Regions from separate parts of the Streptomyces sp. NPDC021212 genome, predicted to be linked through region 1. Evidence: riboswitches for the same ligand, from Rfam matches in the RefSeq annotation. Region 1 holds a riboswitch; each other region holds the start of a gene.
The links. Region 1 has a riboswitch for cyclic di-AMP ahead of ACH4SI_RS14495 (M23 family metallopeptidase). Riboswitches for the same ligand answer to the same signal wherever they lie in the genome.

Region 2: linked by a shared signal. The riboswitch ahead of ACH4SI_RS21340 (M23 family metallopeptidase) and the one ahead of ACH4SI_RS14495 (M23 family metallopeptidase) in region 1 are both predicted to bind cyclic di-AMP.
Region 3: linked by a shared signal. The riboswitch ahead of ACH4SI_RS36800 (transglycosylase family protein) and the one ahead of ACH4SI_RS14495 (M23 family metallopeptidase) in region 1 are both predicted to bind cyclic di-AMP.
Region 4: linked by a shared signal. The riboswitch ahead of ACH4SI_RS35035 (NlpC/P60 family protein) and the one ahead of ACH4SI_RS14495 (M23 family metallopeptidase) in region 1 are both predicted to bind cyclic di-AMP.

The regions. Positions count from the first base shown of each region.
Region 1 is NZ_JBIRPZ010000004.1:645,788-650,596, forward strand. Features, by position in the region: gene ACH4SI_RS14485 (hypothetical protein) at 1-271, shown strand, start outside; gene ACH4SI_RS14490 (PP2C family protein-serine/threonine phosphatase) at 472-1,704, shown strand; cyclic di-AMP (ydaO/yuaA leader) riboswitch at 1,977-2,107, shown strand; gene ACH4SI_RS14495 (M23 family metallopeptidase) at 2,119-3,297, shown strand; gene ACH4SI_RS14500 (aldo/keto reductase) at 3,485-4,429, shown strand; gene ACH4SI_RS14505 (hypothetical protein) at 4,571-4,809, opposite strand, start outside.
Region 2 is NZ_JBIRPZ010000007.1:415,100-419,908, forward strand. Features, by position in the region: gene ACH4SI_RS21330 (HPr family phosphocarrier protein) at 1-280, shown strand, start outside; gene ACH4SI_RS21335 (GntR family transcriptional regulator) at 395-1,174, opposite strand; gene ACH4SI_RS21340 (M23 family metallopeptidase) at 1,376-2,170, opposite strand; cyclic di-AMP (ydaO/yuaA leader) riboswitch at 2,184-2,346, opposite strand; gene ACH4SI_RS21345 (M16 family metallopeptidase) at 2,571-3,956, opposite strand; gene ACH4SI_RS21350 (M16 family metallopeptidase) at 3,977-4,809, opposite strand, start outside.
Region 3 is NZ_JBIRPZ010000019.1:30,714-35,522, reverse strand. Features, by position in the region: gene ACH4SI_RS36815 (DUF501 domain-containing protein) at 1-11, opposite strand, end outside; gene ACH4SI_RS36810 (septum formation initiator family protein) at 77-553, opposite strand; gene eno (phosphopyruvate hydratase) at 680-1,966, opposite strand; gene ACH4SI_RS36800 (transglycosylase family protein) at 2,081-2,755, opposite strand; cyclic di-AMP (ydaO/yuaA leader) riboswitch at 2,762-2,928, opposite strand; gene ACH4SI_RS36795 (transglycosylase family protein) at 3,185-4,105, opposite strand; gene ACH4SI_RS36790 (cytochrome P450) at 4,218-4,809, opposite strand, start outside.
Region 4 is NZ_JBIRPZ010000016.1:166,124-170,932, forward strand. Features, by position in the region: gene ACH4SI_RS35020 (C40 family peptidase) at 1-137, opposite strand, end outside; gene ACH4SI_RS35025 (hypothetical protein) at 395-748, shown strand; gene ACH4SI_RS35030 (L,D-transpeptidase) at 892-1,617, shown strand; gene ACH4SI_RS35035 (NlpC/P60 family protein) at 1,683-2,879, opposite strand; cyclic di-AMP (ydaO/yuaA leader) riboswitch at 2,887-3,074, opposite strand; gene pcrA (DNA helicase PcrA) at 3,258-4,809, shown strand, end outside.

The DNA.
Region 1 (4,809 bases):
TGGCGGAGGTTTCGCCCCCTTCGGGACGATCCAGACCAACACGTGCGACGTGTCCACCGGCCCCATCGCCGCGGCCTCTGTGGCCGCCGCCACGGGTGAGATCTCGGTCGCCAACAACTGCATCAACTTCACCCAAGGCACCGCGGCCGTCCAGAGCAATGACTGCGACACGGCCACCGGCGCCATCGCGGCTGTCTCCGGGACTGCTCCCACGGGCGACATCACCGTCGGCAACAACTGCAGCAACATCGCCCTCGGCAACGGCGGCTAAGGCCGCAGCCAGCTGACGCTCTCCGAGCCCTGGCTGACGCCACGGCTCACCCCGCGGCCCCGGATGCCTGCCATCCGGGGCCGCTCGGCGTCCGGGCACGGTACGCACCCACATGGCCGCCACCGGCTCGCCCCGCGCCCCGGCACCCGGAAGCCTGATGACGGGGTCATGGACCAGCGAAAGCGAGAGAGGCCGTGCGGGTGCGAGGGAGCAGGGCTCGTACGGGCGTCCGTACGCCCGCCCGTACGCCCGTCGCCGAGCCCCCGGGCCCGGGCGCGGCCGCCGGAGTCGTCTCCGCCGAGGAGGCCGCCCAGGTGTCCTCGGGTCGCCGGCTGGCCCGCTGGACGCCCGCCGTCCTCCTGCTCGGCGGCGTCGCCTTCGACCTCGCCACCCCGGCCCCGTACACCGCCTCCCCCTTCTTCGCCGCGGCCCCGCTGGTCGCCGCCTCCCTCTTCCCGCTGCGGCAGACCATCCTCACGACGGTCCTCGCCCTCACCGCCGTATGCCTGCTGGCGGAGCTGCACGGCGTGAAGGACCCCACCCAGGCCGCGACCGAGATCGCCACGGTGGCCACCGTCTCCCTGCTCGCGCTCGTGATCAACCGCGTCGTCCGCCGAAGCGACCGGCGGCTGGCCTCGGCGCGCGGTATCGCGGAGGCGGCGCAGCGGGCCGTGCTGCCCGTGCCGCCCGCCCGCATCGCCGGGCTGGACGTCGCGGCGCGCTACGTGGCGGCCGAGCGGTACGCCGCGATCGGCGGCGACCTGTACGCGGTGCAGGACACCCCGCACGGCGTACGCCTCATCGTCGGGGACGTCCGCGGCAAGGGGCTCCAGGCCGTGGAGGTCGTCGCGGTCCTCGTCGGCGCCTTCCGGGAGGCCGCGGAGCAGGAGGCGACGCTGGAGGGGCTCGCGGGGCGGCTGGAGCGGGCGCTGCGGCGCGAGGGCGCGCGGCGGGCCGAGCTGGAGGCGTTCGAGGGGTTCACCACCGCCGTCCTCGGTGAGATCCCGCGCGGCGACTCCACCCTCCGCCTCATCAACCGCGGTCACCCCCCGCCGCTGCTGCTGCCCGGCGACGGCGAGGTACGGCCGCTGGAGCCGGAGTCGCCCGCGCTGCCGCTGGGGATGGGCGAACTGGGCGGCTGGCCCGACCGGGTGACGGAGCTGCGGTTCCCCGAGGACGCGACGCTGCTGCTGTTCACGGACGGGGTGACCGAGGCCCGCGACCCGCACGGCACGTTCTACGTCCCCGAGGAGCGGCTGCGCGGCCTCCGCTTCACCGGACCGGGCGGGCTGCTCGACGCGCTCGTGGACGACGTGGCGCTCCATACGGGAGGGGAGGCCTCGGACGACATGGCGCTCCTCGCGGTCCGGCGCCCGCCCGGACCGAACGGAACCACGGCCCCCACTCCGCACACGGACCGTAGTCGACCGTGACGACGACGCATAACGATTGACGCACGATCAGCTCGCCGGAGGTTTTTACCAACCCTTTTCAACTGGGGTGAAACGACCCCATCTGTCCCCTGTTGCTTACTAAGTTCATGCCAAAGCTACGCGGATTCTTCAGAAGAGCTTGGAATCATGTCGCGCTCTCTATTAACGTTCGATAACGCAGCGCGGTCACACAGCCGCCGCAGGGGCGGCACCGTGCGCCGTCGCCGAATCCCGTACGTGCAGCGCCAGCACCACCCTCGACACCACGCACACCAGCAGCACCGCCAGCACCAGGGAACCGGGGAACCACCACCTTGGGGTGAATCGGGTCGAACCTGACCCGTAGGAGACCTTCCTGCTCCGAACCCGTCAGCTAACCCGGTAGGCGAGAAGGAAGGAAAGGAGTGCGCCCCGGTGGCGTCCAACAGGTCCGTACTGGACCAAGCCCCGTACCGCTCAGCGGGTACCGGCCTCGGCACGGCGACCACGTACGGAGTCGGCTTCGACGCCGGCGCCCGGCCCGCGGTCGGCCTCGGAGCCGACGGAGGACCGGATGAGTCCTCCCTCGCCAAGGAAGCCGTCTGGGACGACTGGGACGAGTGGAACCCCACAGAGGAGTCCATCGCCCCGCTGCGCGGCAAGCACCGCGTCGGCAAGCAGCGCGGCGGGGCCATGGCCCGCAGCGGCGCCGTCCTCGGCGTCGGCGTCATCGCGGCGGTCGGCGCGGGCGGCATGGCCAGCGCCAAGGACCGGCCCGCGATACCGATCTCCATGCCGGACCTCTCCCACGTCGCCGACGAGGTCAAGGCTCAGCTGCCCGCCGCCAAGGACCTGCCCGGCATCGGCTCCCTGACGGGGGACGACGAGGGCTCCCAGACCACCGCGACCGCCCTCTCCACCAGCACCACCGACTCCGGCGAGGCGCTGCGCACCCGCATCCTGCGGCAGGCCGAGAGTCAGCAGACCGCGGCCGACGACGACAGACGCGACGCCGCGGTGCGGGCCGCCGCCAAGGCCGCCGCCGACGACGCGGCGCAGGCCGCGGCCAAGGCCCGCGACCTGGCGGCGCAGAAGAAGGCCGAGGCCGCCGCCAAGAAGAAGGCCGCCGAGGCGAAGGCGGAGGCCGAGAAGGAGGCCGCCGCGAAGGCCGCGGCCGCCAAGGCCGCAGCCGCGAAGGCCGCCGCCGCCAAGGCCGCCAGCGGGTGGGTCCTCCCCGTCGCCTCGTACACCTTGACCGCGGGCTTCGGCCAGGCCGGCGACCTGTGGTCCGCCGACCACACCGGCCAGGACTTCGCCGCCCCGACCGGCACCCCGGTCAAGGCGCTGCACAGCGGCACCATCACGCAGGCGGGCTGGGCCGGTTCGTACGGCTACCGCATCGTGCTCAAGCTCGATGACGGCACCGAGCTCTGGTTCTGCCACCTGTCGTCCATGGTCGTCACCTCGGGCAAGGTGTCCGCGGGCGAGACCATCGGCCGCGTCGGCGCCACCGGCAACGTCACCGGCCCCCACCTCCACCTGGAGGTCCGGCCCGGCGGCGGTTCCCCGATCGATCCGATGCCCTGGCTGCGCGACAAGGGGCTGAACCCGTGATCGGCGCGCTGAACGTCACCCGCGTGATCCACTCGATCCGCAGGGCCCTGATGGCCCGGCTGTAACGACGGCCCCCCTCGCTCCGGCGGCTCTGGCGCTCTCTCCCCCCTTGACGCCAGGGCCGCCGGTTCCTTTTCTGCCCCCAAGGGCGGAATACACCCCTCCGTCGCGGGCGTTGGAGCAACGTATGACTGAGACCCGCAAGACCATCGGCAATCTGTCCGTCTTCCCGCTCTCCCTGGGCGGCAATGTCTTCGGCTGGACGGCCGACGAGGCCGAGTCCTTCGAGGTACTCGACGCCTACGTGGCGGCGGGCGGCAACTTCATCGACACCGCCGACGTCTACTCGGCCTGGGCCCCCGGCAACCAGGGCGGCGAGTCCGAGACCGTCCTCGGCAAGTGGTTCGCCTCCCGCGGCAACCGCGACGACATCGTCCTCGCCACCAAGGTCGGAGCGGGCTCCCCGGAGCCCCGCGGACTCTCCTCCGCCGCCATCAAGTCCGGTCTGGACGAGTCCCTCCAGCGCCTGGGCACCGACTACGTCGACCTCTACTACACCCACTACGACGACCCGTCGGTGCCGGTCGAGGAGATCATCTCCACCCTGGACGAGCTGGTGAAGGCGGGCAAGATCCGCGAGATCGCCGCCTCCAACATCTCCGCCGAGCGCCTCGAAGCCTCGCTGACATTTTCCGCCCAGGAGAATCTGGCCCGCTACGTCGCCCTCCAGCCCCACTACAACCTGGTCTCGCGCGACACCTTCGAGGGCGAACTGGCCGACGTCGCCGCCCGCCACGGCCTGGCGACGCTCCCGTACTACGCCCTCGCGTCCGGCTTCCTCACCGGCAAGTACCGCCCCGGCACCACGGTCGACAGCGCCCGCTCCACCGGCGCCGCCAAGCACCTGGAGACGGAGCGCGGCCAGAAGGTCCTCGCCGCCCTGGACGACGTGGCCGCCAACCACAACGCCGACCACGCCACCGTCGCCCTGGCCTGGCTCGCCGCCCGGCCGACCGTCGTCGCCCCCGTGGCCAGCGCCCGCGTCCCCGCCCAGCTCCCCGCCCTGCTGGCCTCCGTCGACCTCCAGCTCACCCGCCCCGAGCTGGACCTCCTGACGTCCGCCTCGGACTGACGCCCGCTGCTTGTCGCGGCGGGGCCGCCGCGTCCGCGCCGCGTTGACGCCCCGCGCCGATCGCTGCGCGTGTGCGCTGGGAGTCCCGGGGCGACATGCACGCGCCCGGAGACTCCCAGCTTTTTTACTTCTTAAGCCGCCTCAGTCGTCGTCGGTGGTGGTGTTGAAGCAGCTGATATTGATCACGACGGTCTGGTTGGCGACCGGGGAGTTGTCCCCGACGTCCCCGGTGGTGATGCCACCGTTGGCGAGGCTGATGTCGCCGACGCTGCACGACTGGACGCTGACGGGGGGAGGCGTAGTCTCGTGCTCCATGCCATGGGCGGAGGCCGTGCCGGTCCCGAGGAGCACCAGGCTGCCGGCGGTCGCGGCCAGGAAGG
Region 2 (4,809 bases), on a different contig from region 1:
GGCTGAGCGCCGCGTCAACATCGGCTGGGCCGAGGGCCTGCACGCCCGTCCGGCGTCGATCTTCGTCCGTGCGGCGACCGCCGCCGGCGTCCCCATCACGATCGCCAAGGCGGGCGGCGCCCCGGTCAACGCCGCTTCCATGCTCGCCGTGCTCGGCCTGGGCGCTCAGGGCGGCGACGAGGTCGTGCTCGCCTCCGAGGCCGAGGACGCGGAGGTCGCGCTCGACCGTCTGGCGAAGCTCGTGGCCGAGGGTCTCGAGGAGCTTCCGGAGACCGTCTGATTCCGTCCGAATCGCATTTCTGCGCGGCGGGGCCGCGGTGAACCATTACGGATCACCGCGGCCCCGTTGTTTTTCCGCCTACGGAATTTCTTTGAGCCGCCTACCGGGCTGCTGTTAATTCCGGCCACTCGCCGTGTTTACGGATTGTTTCGAAGTTCTCACCTGGGACGCGTTTCGCCATCGGTATTCGGCCAGCGAACGCTCGGTGTGCGCGGCGACGAGCTCGCGGGCCCGGTCGGCGTCACCGCGCGCGACCGCGTCCACGATCGCCCCGTGCTCCGCCCAGGACTCGACGGCGCGCACCGACGGGTCCGCGCCCCCCGTCGGGCCCGGCGCGCCCTGCACGGCCTGCGCGCCGCGCGCCGCCTGCCGGGCCGGATCCACCGCGTACACCCACGCCGTCTTGCGCCGCAGCTGCACCAGCAGTCCCGCCAGGCTCGGGCTGCCGGACGCCTGGGCGAGCGTCTCGTGGAACCAGTCGCCCAGCGAGCGCAGCTCGCCCAGCCGGCCGCGCTCCGCCCGCTCCTGGCCGAGCCGGACCAGACCGCGCAGCACCTTCAGATGCCCCTCGGTGCGGCGCTGGGCGGCCCTGGCGGCCCCCAGCGGCTCCAGCAGGGCCCGGATGTCCAGGACGTCGGCCGCCTCCTTCTCGGACGGCTGCGCGACGCACGCGCCCGCATGCCGCCGGGTGGTGACGAAGCCCTCGGACTCCAGGGTGCGCAGCGCCTCGCGGACGGGCACCCGGGAGACCCCGTAGCGCCGGGCGAGCAGTTCCTCGGTCAGCCGGCTGCCGGGCGGGCAGGCACCGGAGATGATGTCGTCACGGATCGCCGCGCACACCGCGTGTGCCGAAATCCGGCGACCGCCCTGGAGCGCGGTCGTATCCCCGTTCACTTCCGGTCCCGCATTGTCGATCCTCCGCCTCAACCCCGCGAAACGCATCCGATTGACGCGCGTTCAGCGACTCTATTCGAAGCCGCCGGGATTTCCGATGGGCGAAGGAAATTCGGGGATATTTTTTGGTCACAGCGGAGCGGGCACGCCGAAGGCCCCGTCCGGGCGCGGACGGGGCCTTTCGACAGGAGGGGCGACGGGTCAGAGGTTGACACCGTGCGAGCGCAGGTACGACAGCGGGTCCATGTCCGAGCCGTACTCCGCCGTGGTGCGGGCCTCGAAGTGCAGGTGCGGGCCGGTGACGTTGCCGGTCGCGCCGGACAGGCCGATCTGCTGGCCGGGGGTGACCTTCTGGCCGACCGAGACGCCGATCGAGGAGAGGTGGCCGTACTGGGTGTAGGTGCCGTCGTTCATCTTGATGACGACGTTGTTGCCGTAGGAGCCACCCCAGCCCGCCTCGACGACCTCACCCATGCCCACCGAATGCACCTCGGTGCCGGTGGAGGCGCTGAAGTCGATCCCGGTGTGGCTGCCGGAGGACCACAGGCCGCTGGACGCCTGGTACCCCGTGGAGACGGAGGAGCCCTCGACGGGCGAGACGAACGTGTTGAGGCGCTTGCGCTCCTCCTCACGCGCGGCGCGCTCCTTGGCGTCGCGCTCCGCCTTGGCCTTCTTCGCGGCGGCCTCGGCCTTCCGTGCGGCCTCCTGGCGGGCCACGGCCTCGGCCTTGGCCTTGGCGGCGGCGAACTCGGCGGCGCTCTGCTGCGACTGGGCCTGCGCGTCGATCTGGTCGGAGAGACCGTCGCCCATCACCATTGCCTGGCGGAGACCGGTGTCCTGGGGAGACGGCGTCTCGCCGGTCGCGGCGAGGGCCGGGCCGGCGATGCCGGCGACGACGCCCGAGGCGACCGTGGTAATGCCGGCGATGTTGGCGCCGGTACGGACGGCGGCCTGGCTGGGACGTCGGTGCTTCCCGGCGGCACGGGTGAACGCCATGTGGTGGCGCACTCCTTTCCTTCCCTCTCGCCTACCGGGTTAGCTGACGGGTTCGGAGCAGGAAGGTCTCCTACGGGCCCCTCCCCCGGCCGGGGAAGGCGTCCGATTCACCCCAGGGACGTTTGGGTCCCCGGCTCCCCTGGCACTCGCACCATGGGACTCGGCGATGACTGTCCGTGCCGCGGGTGCGGCGGTATCCGGCGAACAGCCGCACTGACGCTAAACGGGCCGCGTTTCGATCACCAAACGGTTACGGGTTTTTGTTGTTCTCGCCACAAACCAAACAGCCCTCAAATCGGGCATAAGGGAGGACCCTGGCGTCGCACTCGACGCCAGGGTCCTTGTGGTGATACGGCGTTGGGCCGGGCCCCGGGACATATCGGGCCCGCCGGAACGCGGTTCAGCCGGTGATGACGCGCACCTCTCCGATGCCGAGCGCCTTGACCGGCTCCTCGATCTTCGAGGCGTCACCCACCAGGACGGTCACCAGCCGGTCGGCGGGGAAGGCGCTCACGACCGCCGCGGTCGCCTCCACCGTGCCCGCCTCGGCGAGCCGGGCGTACAGCTGTGCCTGGAAGTCGTCCGGCAGGTGCTGCTCGACCTGGTCGGCGAGCGTGCCCGCGACGGCGGCGGCCGTCTCGTACTTGAGCGGGGCGACACCGACGAGGTTCTGCACGGCGACGTCACGCTCGGCGTCCGTCAGCCCCTCCTCCTTCAGCGTCCGCAGCACCGTCCACAGGTCCTCCAGCGCCGGGCCGGTGACCTCGGTGGCCACCGAACCGCTGATCGCCAGCAGCGAGGCGCCCGCCGAGCCGCCGCCGGCCGGCGAGGGCGGCGTGGAGCGCAGCACCTGGCCGAAGGCGCGCACCCCGTAGGTGTAGCCCTTCTCCTCGCGCAGTACCCGGTCCAGACGGGAGGTGAGGGTGCCGCCCAGGCAGTAGGTGCCCAGCACCTGCGCGGGCCAGACGCGGTCGTGCCGGTCGGCGCCGATGCGCCCGATGAGCAGCTGGGTCTGGACCGCGCCGGGCCGGTCGACGATCACCACACGGCCGGTGTCGTCGGCGATGATCGGCGGGACCGAGCCCTGCGGAGCCGGGCCGCCGGTCCAGGCACCGAGGGTGTCGGCGAGCGCCTGGTCGAGGTCGACACCGGCCAGGTCGCCGACGACGACCGCGGTCGTGGTGGACGGCCGGATGTGCGCCTCGTAGAAGGCCCGCACCGCCGCGGCGTCGATGCCCTCGATGGTCTCCTCGGTGCCCTGGCGCGGCCGGGACATCCGCGATTCGGCCGGGAACAGCTCCTTGGCCAGGGCCATGGAAGCGCGGCGGGCCGGGTTGGCCAGCTCGTGCGGGATCTCGTCCAGCCGGTTGCGCACCAGCCGCTCGACCTCGCCGTCGGGGAAGGCGGGTGCGCGCAGGGCGTCGGCGAGCAGGCCGAGCGCCTTGGGCAGCCGGGAGACCGGCACCTCCAGGGAGACCCGGACGCCGGGGTGGTCCGCGTGGGCGTCCAGGGTGGCGCCGCAGCGCTCCAGCTCGGCGGCGAACTCCTCGGCGGTGTGCTTGTCGGTGCCCTCGGACAGGGCGCGCGCCATGATCGTGGCGACGCCCTCAAGCCCGGCCGGCTCGGTGTCCAGCGGGGCGTCGAGGTTGATCTCCACGGCGACGACCTGCTGGCCGGGGCGGTGGCAGCGCAGCACGGTGAGCCCGTTGGACAGCTCACTGCGCTCCGGCGCCGGGAAGGCCCACGGCCTGGGGGCGCCGCCCTGCGGCTGCGGGTGAAAGGTCATGGTGGCGGTGACGGCGTCGCTCACTGGGCCGCCTCCCCTTCTGCGTCGGTGTCGGCGGCTTCTGCGGCGTTGCCGGACTGGGCTGCCCGGTCTGCGTCCTCGGCGCCCCGGACGGGCTCGTAGACCAGCACGGCGCGGTTGTCGGGGCGCAGCCGCGCAGCGGCCACGGCCCGCACCTCCTCCGCGGTGATGTCCAGCACCCGTCCCACGGCGGTCAGGGCCAGCTGCGGGTCGCCGAACAGCACGGCGAACCGGCACAGCTCGTCGGCGCGGCCGCCGACGGTGGCCAGCCGGTCCAGCCACTCGCGCTCGATCTGCGCTTGGGCGCGCTCCATCTCCTGCGGCGTCGGGCCCTCCTCGGCGAAGCGGGCCAGCTCCTCGTCGACGGCGGCCTCGATGCCGGGCACCTCGACCCCGCCGGAGGTCTTCACGTCCAGCCAGCCCAGCGACGGCGCGCCCGCCAGCCGCAGCAGGCCGAACCCGGCGGCGACGGCCGTACGGTCGCGGCGCACCAGGCGGTTGTGCAGCCGGGAGGACTCGCCGCCGCCGAGGACGGTCAGCGCCAGGTCGGCGGCGTCGGCCTCACGGGTACCGTCGTGCGGCAGCCGGTACGCGGCCATCAGGGCGCGGGCGGGGACCTCCTCCTCCACGACCTCGCGCAGCTGCCCGCCGATGACGTCGGGGAGGGTGCCGTCGCGGGGCGGCCGCTTGCCCTCGTGGGAGGGAATGGTGCCGAAGTACTTCTCGATCCAGGCGAGCGTCTGCTCGGGGTCGATGTCGCCCACGACGGACAGCACCGCGTTGTTCGGCGCGTAGTACGTGCGGAAGAACTCCCGGGCGTCCTCCAGGGAGG
Region 3 (4,809 bases), on a different contig from region 1:
GGCGTGTCCATGAGGGGAAAAGTTCTCTTCGCTCGGTGTCGGACCGGGTGCGACCGTGACGGGCCGGCGCGGCGCGTCAGCGGCGCTCGGCGGCCGCCTTCGGCGCGTCCGCCGCGTCCACGGTGTCCCAGAGGTTGGTGTACCAGGGGCGGTCGGCCGCGCCCTGGTCGGTGGAGTGCTCGGCCCTGGCGTCGGGGTCCACCATGCTGAAGCCGGTCTCGCCCGGCATCAGATAGTGCAGATGCTCGCGGGCCTGCCGCTCGATGTACGCGGGGTCGCGCAGCCGGGCCTTCTGCTCGCGCAGCTTGGCCACCTCGGCGCGCTCGCGCTGGGCCTGGCGGCGCTGGTCGGCGATCTCCGAGCGCTGGGAGATGTACTGCCGCATGGGATAGGCCAGCGCGACCACCAGTGAGCAGACGACCAGTGCGAGGAGGGCGGCCCGGCCGGTGAGCCGGCTGCGACGGCGCTTGATCCGGGCACGGTAGACCCGGGCGGCGGCGTGTTCGCCGAGCGCCTTGAGCCTGGTCGCGGTGGAGAACCGATCCGCCGGCACGTCGCCTCCCCGGTGATGACTTCGCTTGAGCAGTGCCCGCTGGAGTAGCGGCCGTCCCCGGCCACGGTACGGGACCGCGGCCGGGGACATGCGTCAGACGTGTCCGCTTTTGACGCTGGAGAAGGGTCAGCCCTTGAAGCGCGGGAACGCGGAGCGGCCCGCGTACACCGCGGCGTCGTCCAGGATCTCCTCGATGCGCAGCAGCTGGTTGTACTTGGCCACCCGCTCGGAGCGGGCCGGGGCGCCGGTCTTGATCTGGCCGCAGTTGGTGGCGACGGCCAGGTCGGCGATGGTGACGTCCTCGGTCTCACCGGAGCGGTGCGACATCATGCACTTGAAGCCGCTGCGCTGGGCCAGCTCGACGGCGTCGAGGGTCTCGGTCAGCGAGCCGATCTGGTTGACCTTGACCAGCAGGGCGTTCGCGGTGTCGTTCTCGATGCCGCGGGCCAGCCGCTCGGGGTTGGTGACGAACAGGTCGTCGCCGACCAGCTGGACCTTGTCACCGAGCTGCTCGGTGATCGTCTTCCAGCCGTCCCAGTCCTCCTCGTTCAGCGGGTCCTCGATGGAGACCAGCGGGTACGCCTCGACCAGCTCGGCGTAGTACGCGGTCATCTCGGACGCGGTGCGGTCCTTGCCCTCGAACTGGTAGACGCCGTCCTTGTGGAACTCGGAGGCGGCGACATCGAGCGCGAGCGCGATGTCCTGGCCGGGCTGGTAGCCGGCCTTCTTGATGGCCTCGACGATCAGGTCCAGGGCGTCCCGGTTGGAGTCGAGGTTCGGCGCGAAGCCGCCCTCGTCGCCGAGACCGGTGGACAGGCCCCGCTCCTTCAGGACGCCCTTCAGGGTGTGGTAGACCTCCGCACCCCAGCGCAGCGCCTCGGAGAAGGACTCCGCACCGACCGGCGCGATCATGAACTCCTGGATGTCCACATTGGAGTCGGCGTGCGAGCCGCCGTTGAGGATGTTCATCATCGGGACCGGCAGCAGGTGCGCGTTCGGGCCACCGAGGTATCGGAAAAGGGGCAGGTCGGACGCCTCGGAGGCGGCGTGCGCCACGGCGAGGGAGACGCCCAGGATGGCGTTGGCGCCGAGCGAGGACTTGTCCGGAGTGGCATCCAGGTCGAACATCGCCTGGTCGATCAGGCGCTGCTCGGTGGCGTCATATCCGACCAGCTCGGGGCCGATCTGCTCGATGACGGCGAGGACGGCCTTCTCCACGCCCTTGCCGCCATAGCGGTTCTTGTCGCCGTCACGGAGTTCGAGGGCCTCGAAGGCGCCGGTGGAGGCGCCGGACGGGACGGCGGCACGGCCGGTGCTGCCGTCGTCGAGGCCGACCTCGACCTCGACCGTGGGGTTCCCTCGCGAGTCGAGGATCTCGCGAGCTACGACGACGTCGATGGACGGCACGAGGATCTCCTTCGTATGTGTCTGCGGTAGCAGCATGAGCCTAACCGCACCGAAGCCCCGGCGGGGTGCACCGTGGGGGGCGGCACACCCGGCCGGGGCTCGTCAAGAGGGTGGGGCGGCTCAGCTCAGGTGGAGCTGCTGGCCGGGGAAGATCAGGTCGGCCTTCTGGATGACGTTCTTGTTGAGGTCGTAGAGCTTCTTCCAGCCTCCCTTGACGTCCTCGGTCTTGGCGATCTTGCCAAGGGTGTCACCGGACTTGACCTTGTACTCGCCGTCGCCCTTCTTGACCGGACCACGGGCCTCGCCGCGCGCGGCGTGCTCGGGCGCGCTGCGGGGCGCGGCCTTCTGCTTGGCGGCCGGGGCCGACTGCGAGGAGTCGGACTGGCTCTGCGACGGGGTGGACTGCGCGGGGGCGGACGGGGCGCCGCCGGCGGTCAGACCCTTGCCGCAGACCGGCCAGGCGCCCTTGCCCTGGCTGGAGAGGACCTTCTCGGCCACCTGGATCTGCTGGGCCTTACCGGCCCTGTCAGCGGTGGGAGCGTAGGCGGTACCGCCGTAGGCGGCCCAGGTGGAGGAGGAGAACTGCAGGCCGCCGTAGTACCCGTTGCCGGTGTTGACCGACCAGTTGCCGCCGGACTCGCACTGCGCGACCTGGTCCCACTGGGACGTGGTGGCGGCAGAGGCGGACGTAGCCCCGATGAGCGGGGCGGCCACGGCGGCACCGGCGAGACCGGCGAACGCTGCGATACGAGTGGCCTTGGACGGACGACGGTGCTTGCCCTGAGCGTTGGACATGTTCGTTCGTTTCCTCACCGACGCCTACGAGGTGAGCTGTCGGGTTCGGGCGTGAGTTGCCCGGCCGGGTGCGGGGTCCGCACCCTGCTTCACCCCTAGCCGTTCGGCCGATTCCGCTGGCCTCGCGGCACTTACCTTGGGTCCCCCGCTCCTGCCTTCGGCGCTGGCGCGTCGGTACCGGACGACCGCCGGCAGGACTCGGCGTGACGGTCGACGGTGCTCGCTTGGTGGCGAGCGGAAAGACGTTAAACACACCTCAGGGAAACGTTCAAACACCCTTATCGCAGCGAAGAGGTACGTTATCGATCTCACTCGGCCCACATTGGTGCAGGTGGGGCCGGGTATGGAGAGACCGGACACGAGGGACGGGCGGGAAAATGTGACGAGAGGTATGTCTCACCGGCGCCAGATCGGGCAAATCCCCCCGAACTACTGGCCCCTGATGGTGAGGTCAAGCCGCTGACCAGGGATGATGAGATCCGGATCGGCTCCGATCAGCTTCTCGTTGGACGCGTAGAGCCGACGCCAGTCGCCGCCCAATTCCTGCTTTTCGGCGATTGCTGAAAGGTTGTCACCCCGACGCACCGTGTAGCCGCCATCCGTGGGGTTTTCGACACGATCGGCCCCGCCGCGCGAGGCGCGGTCGCTCGGCCGCGCGTCTTGGTCCGACTCGCCCCGGTGCTCACCGGAGTCAGCCGGGTCCGAGGCACCCGCGGAGGGGGTCTCGGACGGGGTTTCAGAGGGAGTCTCGGAGGGTTCTTCGGAGGTCTCCCCACCGGAGGAAGGGGACGACGAGGGGTCGGACGCGCCGGAAGAAGAAGGGGACGGCGAGGGCGCGTCGTCGTCCGGCGCGGCGGGCGCCTTGGAGACATGGTTCCGCTCCACCCCGCCGGAGTCCCGGTCCGAGTCGCCGGGCTGCGGGGCCTGCTGGGAGGGGCGTGCCGTACTGCCCGGGTTCACGTCCGGGCTGTCGCCGTCGGCGGTCAGCCCGGCGTTCAGCGCACAGCTGGGCCAGGCGTCCGGGCCGCGGTCGCCGAGGATCGATTCGGCGACGGCTATCTGCTGGGAGCGGCTGGCGAGATCGGGGCGCGGGGCGTAGCCGGTGCCGCCGTACTTCTTCCACATGTCGAGGGTCAGCTGAAGACCGCCGTAGAAGCCGTTGCCCTCGTTGGCGCTCCACATCCCGGCGCTCTCGCACTCGGCGACCCGGTCCCACGTGGACGCGGGGGCGGCCTGGGCGCCGGTCGCCCCCAGGAGCGGGATGGCGATGCTCGCGCCGGTCACCCCCGCCGCGACGACGATGGCCGGAGCCTGGCGGGGGCGGCGGTGACGTCCGTTCCCGGAAAGCATGCGAATCGCCTCTCGTGTGGGGCTCGTTTGTCGGTTGAACATAGCGAGGCCACAGGATCATCACAAGCCGGTGTATTGGAGGTCACGCCACGGTCACACGCCTGATCGGATGTCACTCTCCCCAGGTCACCGGGAGGGTGCGCAGTCCACGCATGATGAGCCCGCCGCGCCAGCGCAAGGCGTCCGGCTCCACTGCCAGTCGGAGGTCGGGCAGCCGGCGCAGCAGGGTGGCGAGCGCGGTCTGTGCCTCCAGGCGGGCCAGCGGGGCGCCCAGACAGTAGTGGATGCCGTGACCGTAGCCGAGGTGCTGGTTGTCGGTGCGGCCGAGATCGAGGACATCGGGGTCGGTGAAGCGCTCGGGGTCGCGGTCGGCGGCGGCGAGCACCACCAGCACCGGTTCCCCCTCGGCAATGTGCCGGCCGCCGAGGGTGACCGGCTCGGTGGCGAACCGCCAGGTGGCCATCTCCACCGGGCCGTCGTAGCGCAGCAGTTCCTCGACCCCGGTGGCGAGCAGCCCCTCGTCCCCTTCTTCCAGTGCGCGGTGCAGCCGGGCACGCTGCTCGGGGTTGCGAAGCAGGGCATAGAGGCCATTACCGATCAAATTGACGGTAGTTTCAAAACCGGCGAACAGGAGGATGAAGGCCATCGCCGCGGCCTCGTTCTCGGTGAGGTGGTCCCCGTGGTCGCCGGCCCGGATCAGGTCG
Region 4 (4,809 bases), on a different contig from region 1:
GCGGGCGTCAGCCGGGGCTCGGCGTACCCAATGCCCGGGAGGGCGGCCGCGGAGGCCGCGCCCGCGAGGGCGAGGGTCGCGGCGGTGCGGATGGTGGTGCCGGCGAGCGACGAGCGGTGCCGCTGCTTCGGCTTCATGGGGGGCTGCGGCGCCACTGCGGCGATTCACCTTTCGTGCGGGTACGGGGGTTGTTGTGTCTGGAGGGGAAGCTAGGCCGGTCGGCGGCGCGGCGCGCTGGGATGAACGGAGGTGGACGGATTCGTCCTCCCGGTGGCGCCTGCTGATCACGGGGGCGGCGTGGGGAGGGCGGGATCGGGGCGGCTGTGACCGATGTGCCGTTCGGGGTGCACCCGGGTGACTGACGGTGATATGTGCGGCGCTAGTGTCCGGTGCCATGGACGTACTCATCAATGTGTTCGTCGGCCTGCACATCGTCGGCATCGCCGCCCTGCTGGGGGGCTTCCTCTCCCAGCTCACGGCGATACGCGGGGACGGCGCGCGGATGACGCCGGGGATGCTGCACGGGGCCCTGACCATGCTGGTCACGGGCGCCGCGCTGGTCGGGCTGAATCAGGCGGACGATCAGACCGTCAACACGGTCAAGATCGGCGTCAAGCTGGCGCTGCTGGTCGTGATCCTGGGCCTGGTCTACGTGAAGCGGGACGAGGAGAAGGTGGAGCCCGCGGTATTCGGCGCGGTCGGCGCGCTGACGACGGTGAACATCTTCATCGCCGTCCTCTGGACCTGATCCGCCGGAGTCCCGGCCCCGCCCCTGCTGGGCCAACCCGGGGGTGGGAAGGGGCGGAATGGGGGAAATCGCACCTGTAAGCGCAACCCGACGCACTCTTCGACTGTCTTACCCGTCAAGGGCAAGCCCGGAGGGAGCGCGCAATGGGGGTAAAGGCAGGGTTCGGGGCGTGGCGGGCATGGCGCCGCCGTACGGCGGTCGTCTTGGGCACGGCGGGCATGGTGGTGCCGCTGTCCGTCGCACTGGGCGCGGCACCGGCGCAGGCGGCGACGTCGTGCACGGCGGGCGCGGGTCCGTATCAGAAGCAGGTCGAGAAGTTCCTCGGCCGGCCCGTCGACGGTCGGCAGTCCTCGGGGGACTGCCGCGCGACGCAGAGATTCCAGATCAGCCACGGCATAAGCCCGTCCGTCGGCTACGCGGGCCCCGTCACCTGGGGCGTCATGAAGCTGATCAACGCGCAGAAGGCGGCGGGGCACAACCCCAACGCGGCGCGCAAGTGCCCCACCAACAAGGGCCGCATCGCCTGCGTCGACCTCACCCGGCAGCTCAGCTGGGTGCAGGACGGTTCGCGGCTCACGTTCGGGCCGGTGCCGGTGCGTACCGGGCGGGACAAGTACGAGACCCGCACCGGGCTGAAAAGGATCTACTGGCGGGACATCGACCACTGGTCGACGATTTACCACGTGGCCATGCCGTACAGCCAGTTCTTCGACGGCGGCCAGGCCTTCCACTCCATCGCGGGAAGCGTGTGGTCGCCACCCGGCTCCCATGGCTGCGTCAACATGCGTTCCGGCGACGCGAAGAAGTACTGGAGCCTGTTGCGGAACGGCGACGACGTGTACGTGTACGGGCGTAAGCCGGGCACGTGACCCGGAAGCGGGGGTGGCTGCCCGAGCGCGATCGCTCACCGTGCGGCCACCCCCGCTTACCGTGGCTAGGCAGGCCGCACGCTTCCGTAGATCGGCATCTCGGTGATCGGCGCCTTCTTCACCACATCGCCCGGCTTCGGCGCGTGGATCATCATCCCGTCGCCGATGTAGAGGCCGACGTGGCTGATGTCGTCGTAGAAGAAGACGAGGTCACCGGGCTTGAGGTCGGAGGTGGAGACGCGCGTGCCGACCTTCACCTGGTCGAACGTGGTGCGCGGCAGCGAGACACCGGCGGCCTTCCAGGCGGCCTGGGTGAGTCCTGAGCAGTCGTAGGAGTTGGGGCCGGTGGCGCCCCAGACGTACGGCTTGCCGAGCTGGGACTCCGCGAAGTCGACCGCCTTGGCCCCCTTGGTGGTGCTCGTGGAGGTGGACGTGGAGCCGGACGAGCCGGACGAGCCGGAACTGCTTCCGGAACCGGAAGAGGAACTGCCGCTCGACTGCTGCTCCTGCTCCTGCGCCTTCTGCCGGGCCGCGGCCTCCCGCTGCTTCTCGGCCAGCTCGGCGGCCTTGCGCCGCGCCTCCTCGGCCTTCTTCTTCTCGATCGCCGCCAGTCGCGCCTTCTCCTTGGCGGTCAGATTCGCCAGCAGCCGGCGGGCCTGCGCGAGCTTGTCCTGGACGGACTTCTTCTTGGCCTTCAGCTCTTTCTGGGTCTCGGTCAGCGACGCCAGGCTCTTGGCGGCCTCGCCGCGCTCCTTGGCGGCCTTCGCGGCCTGCGTCTGGAAGTCGTCGACGGCCCGCTTCTCCGAACCGGCCATCCGGTTCATCAGATGGGACTGGTCGAAGATGTCCTGCGGGTTGTTGGAGAAGAGCAGGCTCGCGGTCGAGGTCATGCCGCCGTTGCGGTACTGGGCCGCGGCGTAGGTGCCGAGGGTGCGGCGGGCCTCGTTGAGCTTCTCCGTGTTCTTGGCGACATCGTCCAGCAGCCGGTCGACCTTGGTGCGCTGCCCCGCGGAGCGATCCTTGGCGGCGTTGTACTGCTGGGTGGCGGTTTCCGCCTGGTGGTAGAGGGTGTCCACCTTCTCCTTGACCGCCTCGATCGACTGTGTGGCGCCGGGCTTCGGGTCGCCCGGTGCGGCGTTCGCGGTCTGGGAGAGGAGGGTGACGGACGCGAGGGCGGCGGTGGTGAATCCGACGGCCGTACGGCGCCCGGTGGAGGAGGCGGCGGTGGGTATTCGGGTCCGCGGCTTGCGGTGCGACGCCAAGGGAGGCGACTCCTTCCGTGGACCGCCTACCGGGTTAGCTGACGGGTTCGGGCGGTACGGAAGGCTGCCCTACGGCCGTGCGCGGGCGGACGACACGTCGTACGTGATGTACGCGTCGTATCGCGGCTCGGGCCGATTCACCCCGGTGTTGCGTTTGGGTCCCCGGCTCCGGCTGCCTTGCGGCGCGACCGGACTCGGCGGAGGCCGCCCGGGCCGGCGCGGTTCGCCGACGGGTGTACGAGCTGCCTGAGGGAGGACGGTAGCCAACTCGTGGGGCTCCTGTGAAGGCTGGTGGTCGTTTTGCCCGAAACCGTTTCGTGACATCCATATGCAGTCCATGCGTAGGCTGTCAGTAGGGCCGCCTAAAATCGGTGAGCGATGAGCAGCCTCTTTGACGACAGCTTCCTGGCGAACCTCGGGCCTCCGGACGAGGAGCCTCCGCCGCCCGAGGATTCCGCCTACCCGGGCCCCGCCGGCGGTTCAGGCGGTGCTTCAGGCGGTTCAGGCGGCGAGGAGGTGCCGCACCACCTCTTCACGGGCGCATTCGACGCGCCGGTGCCGAGCGGGCCCAGAGAGGCGTACTACCGGGACGGCGCGGCCCGCCCCGCCGTCGACCCGACGGCGCTGCTGGAGGGGCTGAACGAGCAGCAGCGGGCCGCCGTGGAGCACACGGGCTCGCCGCTGCTGATCGTCGCCGGGGCCGGGTCCGGCAAGACCCGGGTGCTCACCCACCGCATCGCGTATCTGCTCGGCACCCGCCAGGTGCACCCCGGCCAGATCCTCGCCATCACCTTCACCAACAAGGCGGCGGGCGAGATGAAGGAGCGGGTCGGGGAACTGGTCGGACCGCGGGCGAACGCGATGTGGGTGATGACGTTCCACAGCGCGTGCGTGCGCATCCTGCGCCGCGAGTCGAAGAAGCTGGGCTTCACCTCATCGTTCTCGATCTACGACGCCGCCGACTCGAAGCGGCTGATGGCCCTGGTGTGCCGGGATCTCGACCTGGACCCGAAGAAGTTCCCGCCGAAGTCGTTCAGCGCCAAGATCTCCAACCTGAAGAACGAGCTGATCGACGAGGAGACCTTCGCCGGTCAGGCGGCGGACGGTTTCGAGAAGACGCTCGCCGAGGCGTACGCGATGTACCAGTCGAGGCTGCGCGAGGCCAACGCCCTCGACTTCGACGACATCATCATGACCACGGTCAATCTGCTCCAGGCGTTCCCGGACGTCTCCGAGCACTACCGCCGCCGCTTCCGGCACGTCCTGGTCGACGAGTACCAGGACACCAACCACGCTCAGTACACGCTGGTGCGCGAGCTGGTGGGCACGGATGAGGAGGAGGCCGGGGAGCTGTGCGTCGTGGGCGACGCCGACCAGTCGATCTACGCGTTCCGGGGCGCCACGATCCGTAACATCCTCCAGTTCGAGGAGGACTATCCGGATGCGCGGACGATCCTGCTGGAGCAGAACTACCGCTCCACCCAGACCATCCTGAGCGCGGCCAACGCCGTCATCGAGCGCAACGAGAACCGCCGCCCGAAGAACCTGTGGACCGAGGCCGGCACCGGCGCCACCATCACCGGCTACGTCGCGGACACCGAGCACGACGAGGCCCAGTTCGTCGCCGACGAGATCGACCGGCTGACGGACGCGGGGGACGCCCGGGCCGGGGATGTCGCGGTCTTCTACCGCACCAACGCCCAGTCCCGTGTCTTCGAAGAGGTCTTCATCCGGGTCGGGCTGCCGTACAAGGTCGTCGGCGGGGTCCGCTTCTACGAGCGCAAGGAGGTCCGCGACGTCCTCGCGTACCTGCGCGTGCTGGCCAACCCCGAGGACGCCGTCCCGCTGCGCCGCATCATGAACGTGCCCAAGCGCGGCATCGGCGACCGCGCCGAGGCGATGATCGACGCGCTCGCGGCGCGCGAGAAGA